3 regions of the Azospirillum thiophilum genome follow, and region 2 is predicted to be linked to each of the others. Evidence: predicted binding sites of a transcription regulator. Region 2 holds the regulator's gene; each other region holds the start of a gene.
The links. Region 2 encodes LexA, which represses DNA repair genes until DNA is damaged. Its sites were predicted from a motif close to ATGTTCTANTTTGGTTC; they were not measured.
Positions count from the first base shown of each region.

Region 1: recA (recombinase RecA) is a predicted target of LexA. The motif match lies at 2,142-2,158, and genes of this name have one in related genera.
Region 3: AL072_RS34165 (ImuA family protein) is a predicted target of LexA. The motif match lies at 4,011-4,027, and genes of this name have one in related genera.

Region 1 is NZ_CP012401.1:2,243,538-2,249,110, reverse strand. Features, by position in the region: gene AL072_RS10425 (glycosyltransferase family 2 protein) at 1-39, shown strand, start outside; gene AL072_RS10420 (hypothetical protein) at 128-709, shown strand; gene recA (recombinase RecA) at 1,009-2,088, opposite strand; gene AL072_RS10410 (ATP-binding protein) at 2,399-4,912, opposite strand; gene flhB (flagellar biosynthesis protein FlhB) at 5,044-5,573, opposite strand, start outside.
Region 2 is NZ_CP012401.1:2,719,973-2,725,545, forward strand. Features, by position in the region: gene uvrB (excinuclease ABC subunit UvrB) at 1-1,063, opposite strand, end outside; gene lexA (transcriptional repressor LexA) at 1,301-2,017, shown strand; gene AL072_RS12610 (ComEC/Rec2 family competence protein) at 2,095-4,257, opposite strand; gene gltX (glutamate--tRNA ligase) at 4,414-5,573, shown strand, end outside.
Region 3 is NZ_CP012401.1:1,205,420-1,210,992, forward strand. Features, by position in the region: gene nhaA (Na+/H+ antiporter NhaA) at 1-117, shown strand, start outside; gene AL072_RS05550 (DUF4112 domain-containing protein) at 258-695, shown strand; gene hemN (oxygen-independent coproporphyrinogen III oxidase) at 764-2,191, shown strand; gene AL072_RS05560 (EF-hand domain-containing protein) at 2,306-3,142, opposite strand; gene AL072_RS05565 (SH3 domain-containing protein) at 3,488-3,928, shown strand; gene AL072_RS34165 (ImuA family protein) at 4,052-4,957, shown strand; gene AL072_RS35155 (hypothetical protein) at 4,965-5,135, opposite strand; gene AL072_RS05575 (tRNA-uridine aminocarboxypropyltransferase) at 5,484-5,573, shown strand, end outside.

The sequences.
Region 1 (5,573 bases), 480 kb from region 2:
CCGGCCGACGGTGCCGTCGGTGCCGGGGCCGCCGACTGATGGTCATAGGCCGGCGCTTCGGCTTGGAAGGAAGCGCCGGCTATGCCAGAGTTGAGCACTGGGAGACACGGTCCCGGGGAGGCGGCTCATGTCCGGCAATCTCGCGTCCGGCCGCGGCATCGGCCCGCCGGAATTCAGCGTCCGCACCACCGCCGGGGTCGAACGCTCCGGCAGCGCCACCGACCGCAACCACCAGCGCAACCCGCGTCGGGAACAGCGGGACCGCGAGCAGGAGCGGCGGGAACAGCATCCGCCCAACCCGCAGCGCCGCCGTCTCTATGATCTTCTGTTCGACGAGGTCGACCAGTTCGACGGGCTCGACGAGCATCAGCGGGCCCGGCTGAAGGACAATCTGCGCAGCCACCTGTCCCGCCGCGTGCCGCCCTCCCCGCCGGGCGCCGCCCTGGCGCCGCAGCATGACGAGGAGGCACTGGCCGAGGCGCTGCTGAAGGACCCGGCCGCGCCACTCCCCGTCGACCCCGAACACATCGTCCAGGCCGCCACCGCCGCCGCAATGTCGGAGCCGGACCCGGAAACCGCGCGTCTGGCCGAACAGCTGCGCGACTGCCTCGCCCGCAACACCGACCGCGCCCGCAAGGTGGCGGTCTACCTGCACCTGCTGCTGACGCTGGAAGGCGCGTTCAGGCCGCATATGGTGGTGGATGTGTGAGGAGCCGGCCGCCAAATGCCCCCTCCCCATCCCTTCCCCCGCTCTCAGCGGACCTTCGGTCCGCCTGTCGCGTCAGCACAAACCGAAGGTTTGTGCGAGAGCTTGGCGGTGGAGGGGGTAGGACGCTTGTAAGCGTAGCGTAAATGCCCAGGCAGCAGGGTTCCCTCTCCCTCGAAGAGGGGGAGGGTTAGGGAGGAGGCAACCGCCGCCCGCAAATTTCCTGTCAGCCTGAAAATGCGAAAAAGCCCCGCCTCCCTTTCGGAAGGCGGGGCTTTTATCATCACACATACCCTCTGCGATCACTCCGGCGTGGAGGCTTCGGCGTCGCTTTCCGGGGTGCCCATCATGGCGTCGGCGACCAGACCAGCGTTGCCACGGATCTTGGCCTCGATCGCGTCAGCCATCTCGGGATTGTTGCGCAGGTAATTCTTGGCGTTCTCGCGGCCCTGGCCGATGCGGGTGCCGTCATAGCTGAACCAGGCGCCGGACTTGTCCACCACCCCGGCCTGGATGCCGAGATCGAGCAGTTCGCCGACCTTCGACACGCCCTCGCCATACATGATGTCGAACTCGACCACGCGGAACGGCGGGGCCATCTTGTTCTTCACCACCTTGACGCGGGTCTGGTTGCCGACCACGGCGTCGCGGTCCTTGATCGCGCCGATGCGGCGGATGTCGAGACGGACCGAAGCATAGAACTTCAGCGCGTTGCCGCCGGTCGTCGTCTCCGGATTGCCGAACATCACGCCGATCTTCAGGCGGATCTGGTTGATGAAGATGACGAGGCAGTTCGACTTGGAAATCGAGCCGGTCAGCTTGCGCAGCGCCTGGCTCATCAGGCGGGCATGCAGACCGACATGGCTGTCGCCCATCTCGCCTTCCAGTTCGGCGCGCGGCACCAGCGCCGCGACCGAGTCGACCACCAGCACGTCGATAGCGCCGGAGCGCACCAGCGTGTCGGCGATCTCCAGCGCCTGCTCGCCGGCATCGGGCTGGGAGATCAGCAGGTCGTCGACCTTGACGCCGAGCTTGCGGGCATAGGACGGGTCGAGCGCGTGTTCGGCGTCGATGAACGCGCAGGTGCCGCCGGCCTTCTGTGCCTGGGCGATGGCATGCAGCGCCAGCGTGGTCTTGCCCGAGCTTTCAGGCCCGTAGATTTCGACGATGCGGCCGCGCGGCAGGCCGCCGATGCCCAGTGCGATGTCGAGACCGAGCGAGCCGGTGGACACCACCTCCGTCTCGACCAAATTCTCCTTGGTGCCAAGCTTCATGATCGAGCCCTTGCCGAACGCACGTTCGATCTGGCTCAGGGCGGCATCCAGCGCCTTCTGCTTGTCCATGGAATCCTTCTCGACCAAACGAAGCTGTGCGGACGACATGCCCGGTACCCCTCTCTTAGAACACACGGTCGGCGCTCTTGCAACGAAGCTGAATGTACTCTTTTCGTTCTGGTTTGCAAGGGCCGATGTTTCTGGTGTGTTCCTGTTTTCCGGGGTTTGCCGGAGGACGCTTTTCCCACTCCCCCGGTGTCTCTCCCCGCTGCTTCTCCGCGCTGCCCCCTCCCCATCCCTCCCCCGCTTTGCGGGAGAGGGGGTTGGACGCTTGCGGAGGTCATACAAAGGACAGCGGCAGTTCCCTCTCCCACCGCAGGTGGGGGAGGGTTAGGGAGGGGGCGGGGAAAACGCGCCCTCACCGGCTGTCGCGGATGACCTCCTTCACCTTGGAGGCCAGTTGCTTCAGCGAGAAGGGCTTGGGCAGGAAATGGGCCACCTCGACGCCGTCGATCTCGCCCAGCCGGTCCTCGGCATAGCCGGAAATGAAGATGACCCGCATCTCCGGCCGCAGCCGGCGGACATGGCGGGCCAGCGTCGGGCCGTCCATCTGGGGCATCACCACGTCGGTGATCAGCAGGTCGATGGAGGCGCCGTTGGTCTCGATCTGCTGCAGGGCCGCCTCGCCGTTCTTGGCCTCCAGCACCTGATAGCCCTTGTTGCGCAGCGCACGGGCGGAGAAAACGCGGACCGCGTCCTCGTCCTCGACCAGCAGGATGATGCCGGTGCCGGTCAGGTCGCTGCCGCGCCGCTCGCGCGGCTCCGCCGTGTCGACCGGGCGCAGCTCGCCCTGGTGGCGGGGCAGCAGGATGGTGAAGGTGGTCCCCTCCCCCACCGCGGAATCGACCAGCACGAAGCCGCCGGTCTGCCGCACGATGCCATAGACCGTCGACAGCCCCAGACCGGTGCCCGACCCGACCTCCTTGGTGGTGTAGAAGGGCTCGAAGATGCGTTGCAGGTTCTCGCGCGCGATGCCGCAGCCGGTGTCGATCACCTCGATGGAGACATAACCGCCGGGCGGGATCGTCTCATGCTCGCGCCGCTCGGGCTGGTCCAGGACGAGGTTGGTGGTGTTGACAGTCAGCTTGCCGCCGCCGGCCATGGCGTCGCGGGCGTTGACCACCAGATTGATGATGACCTGCTCCAGCTGGTTCTGGTCGACCTTGACCAGCCCCAGGTCGCGGCCATGGATCATCTTCAGCTCGATGTTCTCGCCGATCAGCCGGCGCAACAGGTTCGCCAGCTCGGCCAGCACGTCGGTCACGTTGATGACGCGCGGCTGCAGCGTCTGCTGGCGCGAGAAGGCCAGCAGCTGCCGCACCAGATTGGCGGCGCGGTTGGCGTTCTGCTTGATCTGCATGATGTCGCTGAAGGACTGGTCGCCCGGCTTGTGCCGCAGCAGCAGCAGGTCGCAGAAGCCGATCATTGCCGTCAGCAGATTGTTGAAGTCGTGCGCGACGCCGCCGGCCAGCTGGCCGACCGCCTGCATCTTCTGCGACTGGGCGAACTGGGCCTCCAGGCTCTTGCGCTCGGTCATGTCGATGAAGTGAAGGATCAGTCCGCCCCCGTCGCGCCGTCCGTCCGGCTTGACCGGGCCGACCAGCCGCCGGGCATAGAGCTGGGCGGTCAGCTCCCGCCCGCCGGACAGCCGCACCTCCAGCGGGGTCGCCGGATCGGCGCCACCCTGGACCGCCTTCAGCCGGGCGGTCACCGCCTCGCGCTCCGCCGGGACGATCAGGTCGGGCATCGGCCGGTCGATGACGCTGCCCGCCTCGCTGCCGATCAGCGCCAGGAAGGCCTCGTTGCATTCGGTCAGCTGCCCGGTTTCGTCGACCAGGGCGATGCCGATCGGCGCATCCTCGAAGAAGCGCTGGAACCGCTGCTCGGAATGGCGCAGCGCCTCCTGCCACTCGCGTTCCGGCGACAGGTCGCGCACCACCGACCGGGTGTGGACGGTGCCGTCGTCGGCCCGCACCACGCTCTGCGCGACCGCCACCTGGAACCGGCGGCCATGCAGCCCGACCATGGTCAGCTCGCCGCGCTGCTCGCCGCCGCCATGGTCGAACAGGTCGTAGGGGGCGGCGGCCGGGGGAGCGGCGAGGACGCCGTGCAGCCGCAGCTCACCGTCGGTCAGGTCGCCCGGCGAGGCCTCCAGCCATTGGGCCAGCGTGGCGTTGACGAACAGGAACTGGCCGTTCTGGTCGACGGAAAAGAAGCCGACCGGCGCATGCTCCATGAAATCGGCGAGCTTGGCCTGCTCGCGCAGCATGACATGCTCCAGCTCGCGCCGGGCGGTGATGTCCTCGACCCGCCAATGGACGGAGCCGGGAAAGCCGGCGACCGGCTGGCCCTGGACCTTGCGCCATTCCGGCGGATGGCCGTCCAGCGCCGGGATCGCCAGCTCGGCCGACGCCGCCGCCCCCGCCCGCACCCGGTCGCGCAGGCGGCCGAACTCGCGCGCGCTGTCGGGATCGCCGGAGAACTGGCGCGCCAACGCCTCCAGCGGCCGTTCGCCGCGGCGCCAGCCCGCCAACTCGCGGAAGGCGGCATTGACGAACAGCACCTCGTCGGCGCCGTCGCAGACCAGCTGTCCGGCCGGCATCCCTTCGAGCGCACCGCCCAGCAGCGCGCCGACGCGCGCCGATCGCCGCACCACCGCGACGCTGCGGCCGATCAGCAGGCCGGTGCCGGCCGCCGCCGCAGCCGCGCCCAGCCAACCGACCGCATCGCGGTCCAACAACAGGCCGGCGGCCAGCAGCAGCAGCCCGGCCGGCGCCAGCCCGTACTGGAGCAGCAGCATCGCCCCGCCGGGCGGAGCGCCGCCGGTGATCCTGCGGCGTGCGGTGTCGGAAAGGGAAGTTGACTCGTCCACCGAAACTCCAAGCCGCACATATTCCAAAACCGGGGGCAAACCGATGATGCCTCCATCGGGATGCATCCGCCGCCCACGCGCGCCGCCCATGCCCGCCGATCGCTTCCGCCGCCAGCTTCCGGAGCGGCCGATCAGTTGCGCAGCGACCGCCCCTTGAGCTTGAAGACATAGGTAATGACTTCGGCGACCGCCCGATAGTGCTCGGATGGGACTTCCGCGTCGATATCGCATGCGGCATAGAGCGCACGGGCGAGCGGAGGGTTCTCTATGACCGGAACATTGTTGGATTCTGCGATCTCGCGGATCTTGAAGGCGACCTGGTCGACGCCCTTGGCCAGCACCATCGGCGCGCCCATCTGGTCGGGATCGTATTTCAGCGCGACCGCGAAGTGGGTCGGGTTGGTGACCACCACGTCGGCGCTGGGCACCGCGGCCATCATGCGCTTGCGCGCGCGCTCGAACCGGATCTGGCGGATGCGGCCCTTGACGATGGGATCGCCTTCCTGCTGCTTGTGCTCGTCCTTCACCTCCTGCTTGGTCATCTTCATCTTCTTGTCGAATTGGTGCTTCTGCCACAGGAAGTCGCCGGCGGCGATGAAGGTCAGCACCACCAGAACCCAGATCAGCAGGCGGTGGGCCAGACCATCCATCTGCTTCAGCA
Region 2 (5,573 bases):
CGATCAGCAGGGCATCCTTCGGCAGATACTCGAACAGCGTCGGCGGCGGCTCGCCGGGTGCGCGTCCGGTCAGATAGCGCGAGTAGTTCTCGATCCCGGCACAGGCGCCGGTCGCCGCCATCATCTCGATATCGAAGGTGACTCGCTGCTCCAGCCGCTGGGCCTCCAGCAGCTTGCCCTCGGCGGCGAACTCCTCCAGCCGAACCTTGAGATCCTTCTTGATCTGACCGATCGCCTGATGGAGCGTCGGCTTGGGGATGACGTGGTGGCTGTTGGGGTAGACGCGCACCGCCTCCAGCGCCGCCAGCTTCTCGCCGGTCAGCGGATCGACCTCGTGGATCGCCTCGATCTCGTCGCCGAACAGCGAGATGCGCCACGCCCGGTCTTCCATGTGGGCGGGAAACAGTTCCACCGTATCGCCGCGCACGCGGAACAGGCCGCGGCCGAAGGCGGCGTCGTTGCGCTTGTATTGCAGCTCGGTCAGCTTGCGCAACAGTTCCGGCTGGGAAATGATCTCGCCCTTGCGCAGGTCGACGGTCATTTCGGAATAGGTCTCGACCGAGCCGATGCCGTAGATGCAGGACACCGAGGCGACGATGATGACGTCGTCGCGCTCCAGCAGCGACCGCGTCGCCGCGTGGCGCATGCGGTCGATCTGCTCGTTGATCGAGGATTCCTTCTCGATGTAGGTGTCGGTCCGCGCGACGTAGGCTTCCGGCTGGTAATAGTCGTAGTAGGAGACGAAATACTCCACCGCGTTGTTCGGAAAGAAGGATTTCATCTCGCCATAGAGCTGCGCCGCCAGCGTCTTGTTCGGCGCCAGGACCAGCGTCGGGCGCTGCAGCAGCTGGATGACGTGCGCCATGGTGAAGGTCTTGCCCGACCCGGTGACGCCCAGCAGGACCTGGTCGCGCTCACCCTGGCGCAGGCCGGCGGTCAGCTCCTCGATCGCGTTCGGCTGGTCGCCCGACGGCTTGAACTCCGACGAGAGGACGAATTGCTTCCCGGCTTCCAGCTTCGCAAGCGGCTTGGCGGGAATGGCGGAGAGGACTGGGCTTGCCATGGGGCGGCGATCCGGATCGGGAAAGGGGTACGGAACAGGAACCGATTATATGGCCGCCGCCCTGCCGTCTGTCGAGACCTTGACCGCATCCAATTGCTGAGACGAGTGGCGAAATGTTCCATTTCCCGTCGCCGCGAAGATGACAGGGGCTTGACGCGCAGCGGGAACCAAACTAGAACATGGAGCAACGTTTTGTATTTGTTCCATCTTCAGTCTGGCGACCGCCGGGAGGCATCCATGCTCACGCGCAAGCAGCACGAATTGCTGCTGTTCATCCACGAGCGGCTCGGCCAGGGCGGCGTTTCGCCGTCGTTCGACGAGATGAAGGACGCCCTGGGCCTGAAATCGAAGTCGGGCATCCACCGCCTTATCACCGGCCTCGAGGAACGCGGTTTCATCCGCCGCCTGCCCCACCGCGCCCGCGCGCTGGAGGTTCTGCGGCTGCCCGAGGGGCTGGATACCGCCCGGTCCCGTACGGCGTCCAAGCCGAAATTCCATCCCAACGTCATCAGGGGCGATTTCGCCTTCGTCGGTCGCGATGTGGCTCCACCCTCCCCGACTGCCGCGCCGGAAACGGTGCAGTTGCCGCTCTACGGCCGCATCGCCGCCGGAACGCCGATCGAGGCGTTGCGCGACAACAGCGCCTTCGTCGACATCCCGGTCTCGATGCTCACCGCCGGCGACCATTACGCCCTCGAGGTGTCCGGCGATTCGATGGTGGAGGCCGGCATCCTCGACCACGACACCGTCATCATCCAACGCTGTGACGCTGCGGACAACGGCGCCATCGTGGTGGCCCTGGTCGACGAGGGCGAGGTGACGCTCAAGCGTCTGCGCCGCAAGGGCAACACCATCGCCCTGGAGCCGGCCAACTCAGCCTATGAGACCCGCATCTTCGGTGCCGACCGCGTCCGCGTGCAGGGCAAGCTGGTCGGGCTGGTAAGGAAGTACTGACTGCGGAAGTGCTGACGGCTCGTCATCAAGCCGCCCTGGCCCCTCCCCCGCCGAAGGGGGGGGCCAGTGACTCTGACTCACCGTCCAGGTCCTGACCAGGGCCGCTCTCCCTGCCGACCGTTGGATGTCTCGATCCGAATTCCCTCGCCCGTGACCGTCAGCGTGTGCGCGCCTCCGTGCCGCAGCGCCCAGCGGTCGATCACCAGTCCGGCCCGGCATCCGCGCGCCACCGCCGCCGTTACCACTGCGTCGGCGACGCCGCAATCCTCGTCCAGCGCATCCGCCAATCGCGGTAGGGCGATGATCTTCCCTCGCAGCTGGTACAGGCAGCCCCAGTCGTCGCACGCCATCGACGACCTTCCTGCGCCGTCGGCCCATCCGCCCGCCGCCGGCCAGGGATCGGCCGCCGTCCGGTCGCCGTCCCGCTCCCTCCAGGTCTCGACGATACGTCCGCCGCCCTTGCCCGACGCGCTGAGACGTCCATCCGCCATGCGCACAGCCACCACCGCCCCGTCCCCGGCGACCAGCACATCCGGCCTCGTCACCAGTGCCGGCGAGGCGAGGCCGGCCAGGATGGGCACCAGCCCGAGCCAGCGCCAGCGCCGCGTCCAGATGCAGAGCCACAGCCCGCCCGCCACCAACACAGCGAACCCTTCCACCGGCATCGCCGGTACGGTCAGGGAGGCCCAGGGCAACCGGCCGAACAGCTCCGCCGTCCAGATCACTGCCCTGTCGCCCCAGTTCATGGCGATCAATGCCGGCGCCTCCGCCCCGAAGGGCATCAGCGCATAGGCGATCAGGCTCCAGGGCATCACCCAGAAAGACGTGATGGGGATCGCGATCAGGTTCGACAGCACGCCGTAGAAGGCGATCTGCTGAAAATGGAAAAGCGAGAACGGCAGGGTCGCCAGTGTGGCGACCACGCTGGTCAGCAGGATGCCGCCGACATAGAGCAGGCTGCGCACAAGCCATCCGGCATCGCGCCGTATCGCCGCCAGCCGCAGGCTGCCGCGCTCAAAGGCGGCGATCAGCGCCACCACCGCCGCAAAGGACATCTGGAAGCTGGGTCCGAGCATCCCTTCCGGATCCAGGGCAATGGTGACCAGCCCGGCGAATGCGACCAGCCGCATGCTCAGCGGGTCGCGGTCCAGCATGATCGCTCCCATCACCAGCCCGGTCATCAGCACCGACCGCACCGTCGGCAGCGGCGCACCGACCAGCATGGTATAGGCCAGCGCCGACAGGATGCCGAACAGCGCCGCGATCTTCTTGATCGGCCAGCGCAGCGCGATGTAGGGCACCGTCGCCAGCATGGCCCGCACCACATAGAACAGGATGCCGGCAGCGATCCCCACATGCAGGCCGGAGATCGACAGCAGATGCGCCAGCCCGCTGTTGCGGAAGTCTTCCAATGTCTCTTCGGGGATGCCGAACTCTTCGCCGTTCAGCAGGGCCGTGGTGACGCTGGCCTCGACCGGATCGCCGATGGTGGCGGCGACCCGCTCTGCGATGACGCCGCGCGCCCGTTCGAAGGCAAGGGCGACGGTGCTCCATCCGGTGACGGGCGGGGCTTCCATGGCTTCGACCGCGCTGGTCGCGAAGCCGACTCCTCCCAGTCCCATGAACCAGGCGCGGCGCTGGAAGTCGAAAGCCCCAGGTTCGGCCGGCGCCTGCGGCGGCGACAGGGTTGCACGCAGCCGCACAACCGATCCCGGAGCGGGCGGCGGGTGACGGTCGGACAGGCGGATTCGCAGGGTGGCCGGCGTCTGCTCGGGCGACAGCCGGCTGATCGACGGTGCATGCAGGGTCAGCCGCACCGCACCCGGTCGCCGCTCCACCGCCATCACCCGACCGGTGACGGTCGCCGCCGTTATGCCACGGGTCAGTACCGGCGCTGCGACGCGCGCCGCATGACCCTGCGCCACCAGGAACCCGCCCACCGCCGTCAACAGGGCCACCGTCACCGCCGCCGGCACGAACCGCCGACGCACGATCAGCAGCAGAATTCCAGCGCCACCCGCCGTTACCAATCCGATCCACCAGGGCGGTTCCTGCATCAGCCCGAAATAGAGCGATGCCCCCGAGCCGAAGGCGACCGGCAACCACAGCACCCAGCGCTCGCTTTCCGCCTCCGCAAGTGCCGCGAGTCGGCCCCGGATCCACGCGAGCGCACGACGCCAACGCCCGCCGAATGACGGCGGACCATCGGTCTCCTCCTCCGGCCAGCCCGCGGCCGTCACCGGTAACGGATTCCAACCGCAGCAATGCCGCCCGCAAGCCTCTCCGCCATCCTCCATGCGCGCATCGCATTGCCTCCGAACCGGGTGGCTGTGTTAAACCACAGTGTCGTTACACCGGCGCATCATACCAGCGCCGAACCGGAAATTGAGAGACCGATGACCGTCGTCACCCGCTTCGCTCCGTCGCCCACCGGATTTCTTCACATCGGCGGCGGCCGTACCGCGCTGTTCAACTGGCTGTACGCCCGCCGGATGGGCGGCACCTTCCTGCTGCGGATCGAAGACACCGACCGGCAACGGTCTACCGAGGCGGCGGTCGACGCCATCCTCGACGGGCTGAAGTGGCTGGGCCTGGATTGGGATGGCGAGGCGGTGAGCCAGTTCGGGCGGAAGGACCGCCATGCCGAGGTGGCGCACCGGATGCTGGCCGCCGGCAAGGCTTATCGTTGCTATTGCAGCCCGGAAGAACTGGAGGAGATGCGCGCCGCCCAGAAGGCTGCCGGCCAGCCGATGCGCTATGACGGCCGCTGGCGCGACCGCCCGGAGTCCGACGCGCCTGAGGGCGTGGCGCCCGTCATCCGCCTCAAGGCTCCGCAGGAAGGCCAGACCGTCCTCGACGATCTGGTCCAGGGCGAGGTCACGGTTCAGAACGCACAGCTGGACGACCTGATCCTGCTGCGGGCCGACGGTACGCCGACCTATCTGCTGGCCGTGGTGGTGGACGACCACGACATGGGCGTGACCCATGTCATCCGCGGTGACGACCATCTGACCAACACCTTCCGCCAGATCCAGATCTTCAATGCGATGGGATGGGACCTGCCGCGCTTCGGCCACATCCCGCTGATCCACGGCTCCGACGGAGCCAAGCTGTCCAAGCGCCACGGCGCGCTCGGCGTCGACGCCTACCGCGACATGGGCTATCTGCCGGAGGCTGTGCGCAATTACCTGCTGCGGCTCGGCTGGTCGCATGGCGACGACGAGATCATCTCGACCGAACAGGCGATCGAGTGGTTCAACCTGGAGAGCATTGGCCGCTCACCGTCGCGCTTCGACTTCGCCAAGCTGGAAAATCTGAACGCCCATTACATGCGTCTGGCCGACGACGGGCGACTGGTCGGGCTCATCGCGCCGCGGCTGGAGGCCGAGTTGGGCCGCGGCCTGACCGACGCCGACCGCGACCTTCTGACGCGGGCGATGAGCGGGCTGAAGCAGCGCGCCCGGACCGTCGTCGACCTGGCGCAGAGTGCTCGATTCTATGTCGCGGCGCAGCCGCTCGGCTATGATGAAAAGGCGTCTGCTCTGCTCGACGAGAA
Region 3 (5,573 bases), 1.5 Mb from region 2:
CAGCATGCGGTCGCGGTGCGGCTGGGCGTGCTCACCGGCTCGCTGGCGTCGGCGGTGGTCGGGTACGCGCTGCTGTATGTCGCCGGCACGAGGCGGGTGGCGGTGGCTGTGCGCTGAGCAGGTTTCCCCAGCCCGCCCATCTGTGGGCGGAGTCCGAAAACCTGCTTGGGACTGTGGAACCCGCGCGGCCGTGGCGGGTTCTCCCCTTGCGGGAATTCGCGCGGCCGGCGCGGGACCGACAGATCGGGGGACATGCGATGATCGACGCCATCCGCACACGCCGACGCAGCGTCACGGAACCTCCCCCGCCGGGCGAGGCCCGCGACTCGGTTCCCATCGACTTCCAGCGGCTGGAGCGGCTGCGCCGCCTGTCTCGCCTGATGGACAGCCGTTGGCGCATTCCCTTCACCCGCATACCGGTCGGCCTGGACGGTATCGCCAGCCTGGTGCCGGTGGCGGGCGACACGGCGACCGCGGTGGTGTCCGCCTACATCATCCTGGAAGCCGCCCGCTTCGACCTGCCCAAGACGCTTCTGGCCCGCATGGCCTTCAACGTCGCGGTGGATTGGGCGCTCGGTTCCGTCCCGGTGATCGGCACGGTGTTCGACGTCGCCTTCAAGGCCAACCGGATGAACCTAGACCTGCTGCACGAGCATCTGGAGCAGCGTCTTGCCGGCGCCGCGGCGAGGCGGTAAGGCCGCGGCATCTGCGGTCTTGACGTGGATCAAGGCAGGGGCGGGAAGGCTGCGGCACTCTGTCGCTCATGAACGCCATCTCCGCCCCCCTGGCTCGCGCGGCCGTTTCGCCGGCCCCCGCCGCCCCGTCCCGTATCCATGGTGTCGATGCCGCGCTGCTCGCCAAGTATGACGGGCTGCGGGTGCCGCGTTACACCAGCTACCCGACCGCGCCGCACTTCACGCCCGAGGTGACCGGCGAGGTCTATGGCGGCTGGCTGGAGGCGGTCGAGCCGACGCGGTCCGGCTCGCTCTACCTGCATGTCCCCTTCTGCCAGAAGATGTGCTGGTACTGCGGCTGCCACACCAAGATTGTCGCGCGCTATGCCCCGATCGCCGAGTATCTCGGCCATATGCGGCGCGAGATCGCCATGGTGGCCGACCGCATTCCCGGCCGGCTGGCGGTGCGCCACATCCATTTCGGCGGCGGCACCCCGACCATGATGGCGCCCGACGATTTCGAGGCGATGATCGCGCTGCTGCGCTCGCGCTTCGACGTCGCCGCCGATGCCGAGCTGGCGGTGGAGATTGACCCCCGGACCCTGACGGCGGAGATGGCGGCGGCGCTGGGCCGCGCCGGGGTCAACCGCGCCTCGCTGGGCGTGCAGGATTTCGACGGCACCGTTCAGGAGGCGATCAACCGCGTCCAGCCGCGCGCCGTGACCGAGCAGGCACTGACCTGGTTGCAGGAGGCTGGCATCGCCAGCGTCAACCTCGACCTGATGTACGGCCTGCCGCACCAGTCGGTGGAGAGCGTCACCCGCTCCGCCGAAATCGCGCTGGAGATGGCGCCCGACCGGCTGTCGGTCTTCGGCTATGCCCATGTGCCGTGGATGAAGACCCACCAGAAGAAGATCGACGAGTCGGTGCTGGCCGACTCGCTCGGCCGCTGGGAACAGTTCGCCGCCATCGCCGACACGCTGTCGGCCGCCGGCTACAGCGCCATCGGCCTCGACCATTTCGCCCGTCCCGGCGACGAGCTGGCGGTGCAGCAGGAGGAAGGGCGGCTGGGCCGCAACTTCCAGGGCTACACCACCGACGATGCCGAGGTGCTGCTGGGCTTCGGCGCATCCTCCATCGGCGCGCTGCCGCAGGGCTATGTCCAGAACGCCGTCCCCTTCGACCAGTACGCCACCGTCGTCGAGGAAGGACGCCTGCCCACCGGCAAGGGCATCGCGCTGACCGACGACGACCGGCTGCGCCGCGACCTGATCATGCGGCTGATGTGTGACCTGTCGGTCGACACCGCCGCCGTCGCCCGCGCCCATGGGCTGAGCGAGGACGCCTTCGAGCCGGAGCTGGCCGGCATGGCCGATCTGGTCGCCGACGGCGTCGCGGTGGTGGAGGGCCGGCGCGTCCATGTGCCGGAAAGCGCCCGCCCCCTGATGCGCATCGTCGCCGCCCGCTTCGATACCCACCTGTCCAAGGGCGCCGGACGGCATAGCCGGGCGATTTGAGGCCGGTTGATTTGAAGGCGGCGGGGCCTCTCCGCCGGTATCCCTGAAAAGAAAAGGCGGCCGGCGCCACCCGCCGACCGCCTTTTCCCGTGCCGCGCATCCGAACCCACAAGGCTACGCGGCAACCTCGTTGATGCCCTGCATCAATGTCCGCAGCATGTCGCCGCTGAGGCGGTTGGAGGTCACGCCGCCCGTCTGCTGCTGCGTGCCACCGCCATAGGCGGCCTTCTTCTCCTCCTCCGAGACATAGCCGTCCTGGTTGGTGTCCAGCGGGTCGTAGCTGGTCGTGCCGCCCGCAGCCGCCGTGCCGCCCGAGGCCGACGACGACGAAGAGGAGGAAGAGGCCGAAGAGGATGCGGTCGACGTGCTGGCCGTGCTGCCGGAAGTGCTGTCCGAACTGTCGGCGGTGCTGCTGTCGTTGGCGGGCGGCGGCGGGGGCGGCGGACGGTTGGCCTCGGCCTCCTTCAGCGCGCTGGTCAACTCGTCTTCCGAGACCGATCCGTCCTCGTCGCTGTCGAGGCTGCTGAACAGCGACGAGGCATCGGTGTCGGTCTGCCCGGAGGAGGTCAGGGCCGAGGTCAACTCATCCTCGCTGATACCGCCGCTGCTGTCACTGTCCAGGCTGGAATAGAGGTTTTGGGTGGACTGCTGCTGCATGGTGCTCGCCTGCTCCTGCGCCGCCAGCAGGGTGCTGCCGCTGGCATAGTCGAACTGGCTGGAGAAGGAGCTGAACTCCGTCGCGTTGAGCGATCCGTCCTTGTCGCTGTCCAGGCTGCTGACCAGACTGTCGACCGCCGAGGAGAGCTTGGAACTGTCGGACGAGGCCGAGGTGCCCTCGAGCGAACTCAGCAGCTCGTCCTTGGACAGCGACGAATCGCTGTTGGCATCCGCCTTGGAGAAGAATTTCTGAAGCGTCGCTGCGCTGCTGGAACTGCCGAGGGAGGAAATCATGGCCGGATGTCCCCATGAGGTGCGCGGTCGTTATGGACTGCCGTCTGGCGCGGACGTCCTGCGACTGGAGGCCTGGGGGGCTCGTCTCGGGCGTCTCGATGGTCAAGATACGCGGAGCCGGGGCGGAGTCCTGCGCGGGGCGGATGTGGAAAAGATCGGGTTTCCGACAAATTTCCAGACCCGGGCCGTCCGTCCCAAAAAGCGCATGGCGACCCTGGTTGCGCTGCGGTGGCGAAGAGGTCCCCGCCTCCTGTATGGTCGCGCCGAAGGTCCACGGCCTTTCCCCGGCCCCCTTCGGCCTTCTGCCAAGCACCGATCCCTTCAAGGTGAGCGATGATCCGGCGTGTGCGTACCCTTCCGCTGATGGTGGCCCTGACCGTGCTGGCGGTCCCCGGCTGCATGCCGTATCAGCGCATCCCCAATCCGCCGGCCGTGCGCACCGCACCCGACACCGGGACCGGGCTCGAGCCGATCTATGGGGAATGGCAGGTGGACAAGCCGACCCCGCTCCGTGCACAGCCTTCCGCCGGATCGGCTGTCGTCGCCACGCTGGGGACCGGGCAGGCGGTGAGCACGCTGGGCAGGGTGCGCAACAGCGACTGGGTCGCGGTGAAGGCCGGCGGCTCCACCGCCTATGTCCGGCTGCATCTGCTGAGCTTGAAGGGCAGCACGCCGCGCGGCAGCCGCGGCACCTCCACCACCCTGGCGAAGCCGGCCGACAATGCCGGCCCGACCATCAAGGCCGCCCCACGCGGCAAGATCGGCGCCACCCCGATCGCCAATTGATCGGGCGCCAACCGATCCGGCCGCTTCCGGGCATCCGACGGGACAGGAGTCTCAGACTCCCCCTCGACAAGGCTTCGTGATAGAACATATCAGGAACATATGCCTGTCGAGAGGAGCCGGGTCATGAGCCTGGTCATGCCTGCCCTGCCGCCTTCTTCCATCCCCGCGGAGGTTGCGCCGCGCGACCGCGCCGGCGTGCTGGCCGATCTGCGGGCGCGCATCCGGCGGATGGAGGGAGCGGGCGGGGAGGGGGGGCGGACCCTGCCGTTCGGAATCGGGCCGATCGACGCCCATCTGCCCGACGGCGGCCTGCCGCTGGGCTGCCTGCATGCGGTGGCGTCGGAGGAACCGGGGGCGGGCACCGGCTTCGCCGCGGTTCTGCTGGCCCGGCTGGCGACGCCGAAGGCCCCGGCCCTGTGGATCCTGCGTGGGCGCGACCTCTATGCCCCCGGTCTGGCGGCCTATGGGCTGACGCCGGACCGGTTGCTGGCGGTGCGGGCGGTGCGGACGGCCGACGCGCTGTGGGCGATGGAGGAGGCGCTGCGCTGCTCCGCCCTGTCGGCGGTGCTGGGCGAAGTGTCGGGGCTGAGCCTGACCGCGAGCCGTCGGCTGCAACTCGCCGCCGAGTCGTCGGGCGTGACCGGCCTCCTGCTGGATTTGGAGGCAGGGGCGCTATCGGGCAGACGGGGGGGTGGCCGAGCGGATGGCCGGCGGCCGGAAGAACTGAGCGCCGCGGTCACCCGCTGGCGTCTGGACACCGCACCCAGCCTGGATGAAGAGAATGTTACGTTCCCGCGCCCGGCCGGAGGCGGCCTGCCGGGGTTGGGGGAGCCGCGCTGGACCGTCGCGCTGGAGCGCTGCCGGGGCGGGCGGCCGGGCCGCTGGACCCTCTCCTGGGATGGAGAGGGCTGGCACGAGGCCGAAGACGACCTCGTACGGAGCGGCGAAGACCGGCGGATCCTTTGGCCGACGTCCGACAAGCGACATGATCCTGTGTCGGATCTTCGCCCGGCGGCTGCCGGCCGCTAGGGGCAGGTCAGTAGCTGGCGGCCCAGTCGGGTTCGCGGCGGGCCGGCTGTTCCGACCCCTCCGGGTCGGTCATCCAGCGCGGATCGTCCGCGTGAAGCGGCAGCTGGCGGGCGAATTCCGCGCTGTCGGCATCGCGGCGCTGCTTCAGCAGGCGGTCGGCAAGGTGGGCGGGCAGCATGGCAGGTCTCCTTCTGAGCGCCGGATGGCACCGTGGGGCAGCCTGACAAGGCCGTTCCCGAGCCCACCCGTCGTCCTGTTTGCCTGGATTATGGATACGCAAGTTCCAGGCCAGCTGTTAAACGCGTCACACGAGGTCCATGACACACGACTAACTCTCTACAAACGGTTTATACGAACACACTTGAACCCACATGAACTCGGATGACACGGGGGGATCTGTCGTACGCGCCGTGGCGGCGACCGCATTCCGATCCGCGATCGTCGCCATCAGTATGAGATGTGTTTCCTTCCGCGCCGTTCCAACCCATATTCGCGGCCAATCCCCTTCAAGGAATACGTACCTCCCATGCACAGTGCCCCCGCACCCGACCTCTGCCCGAACTGCCTGAAACCTGATCACCTGTGCATTTGCGAGGCAGTTCAGCCCATCGACAAC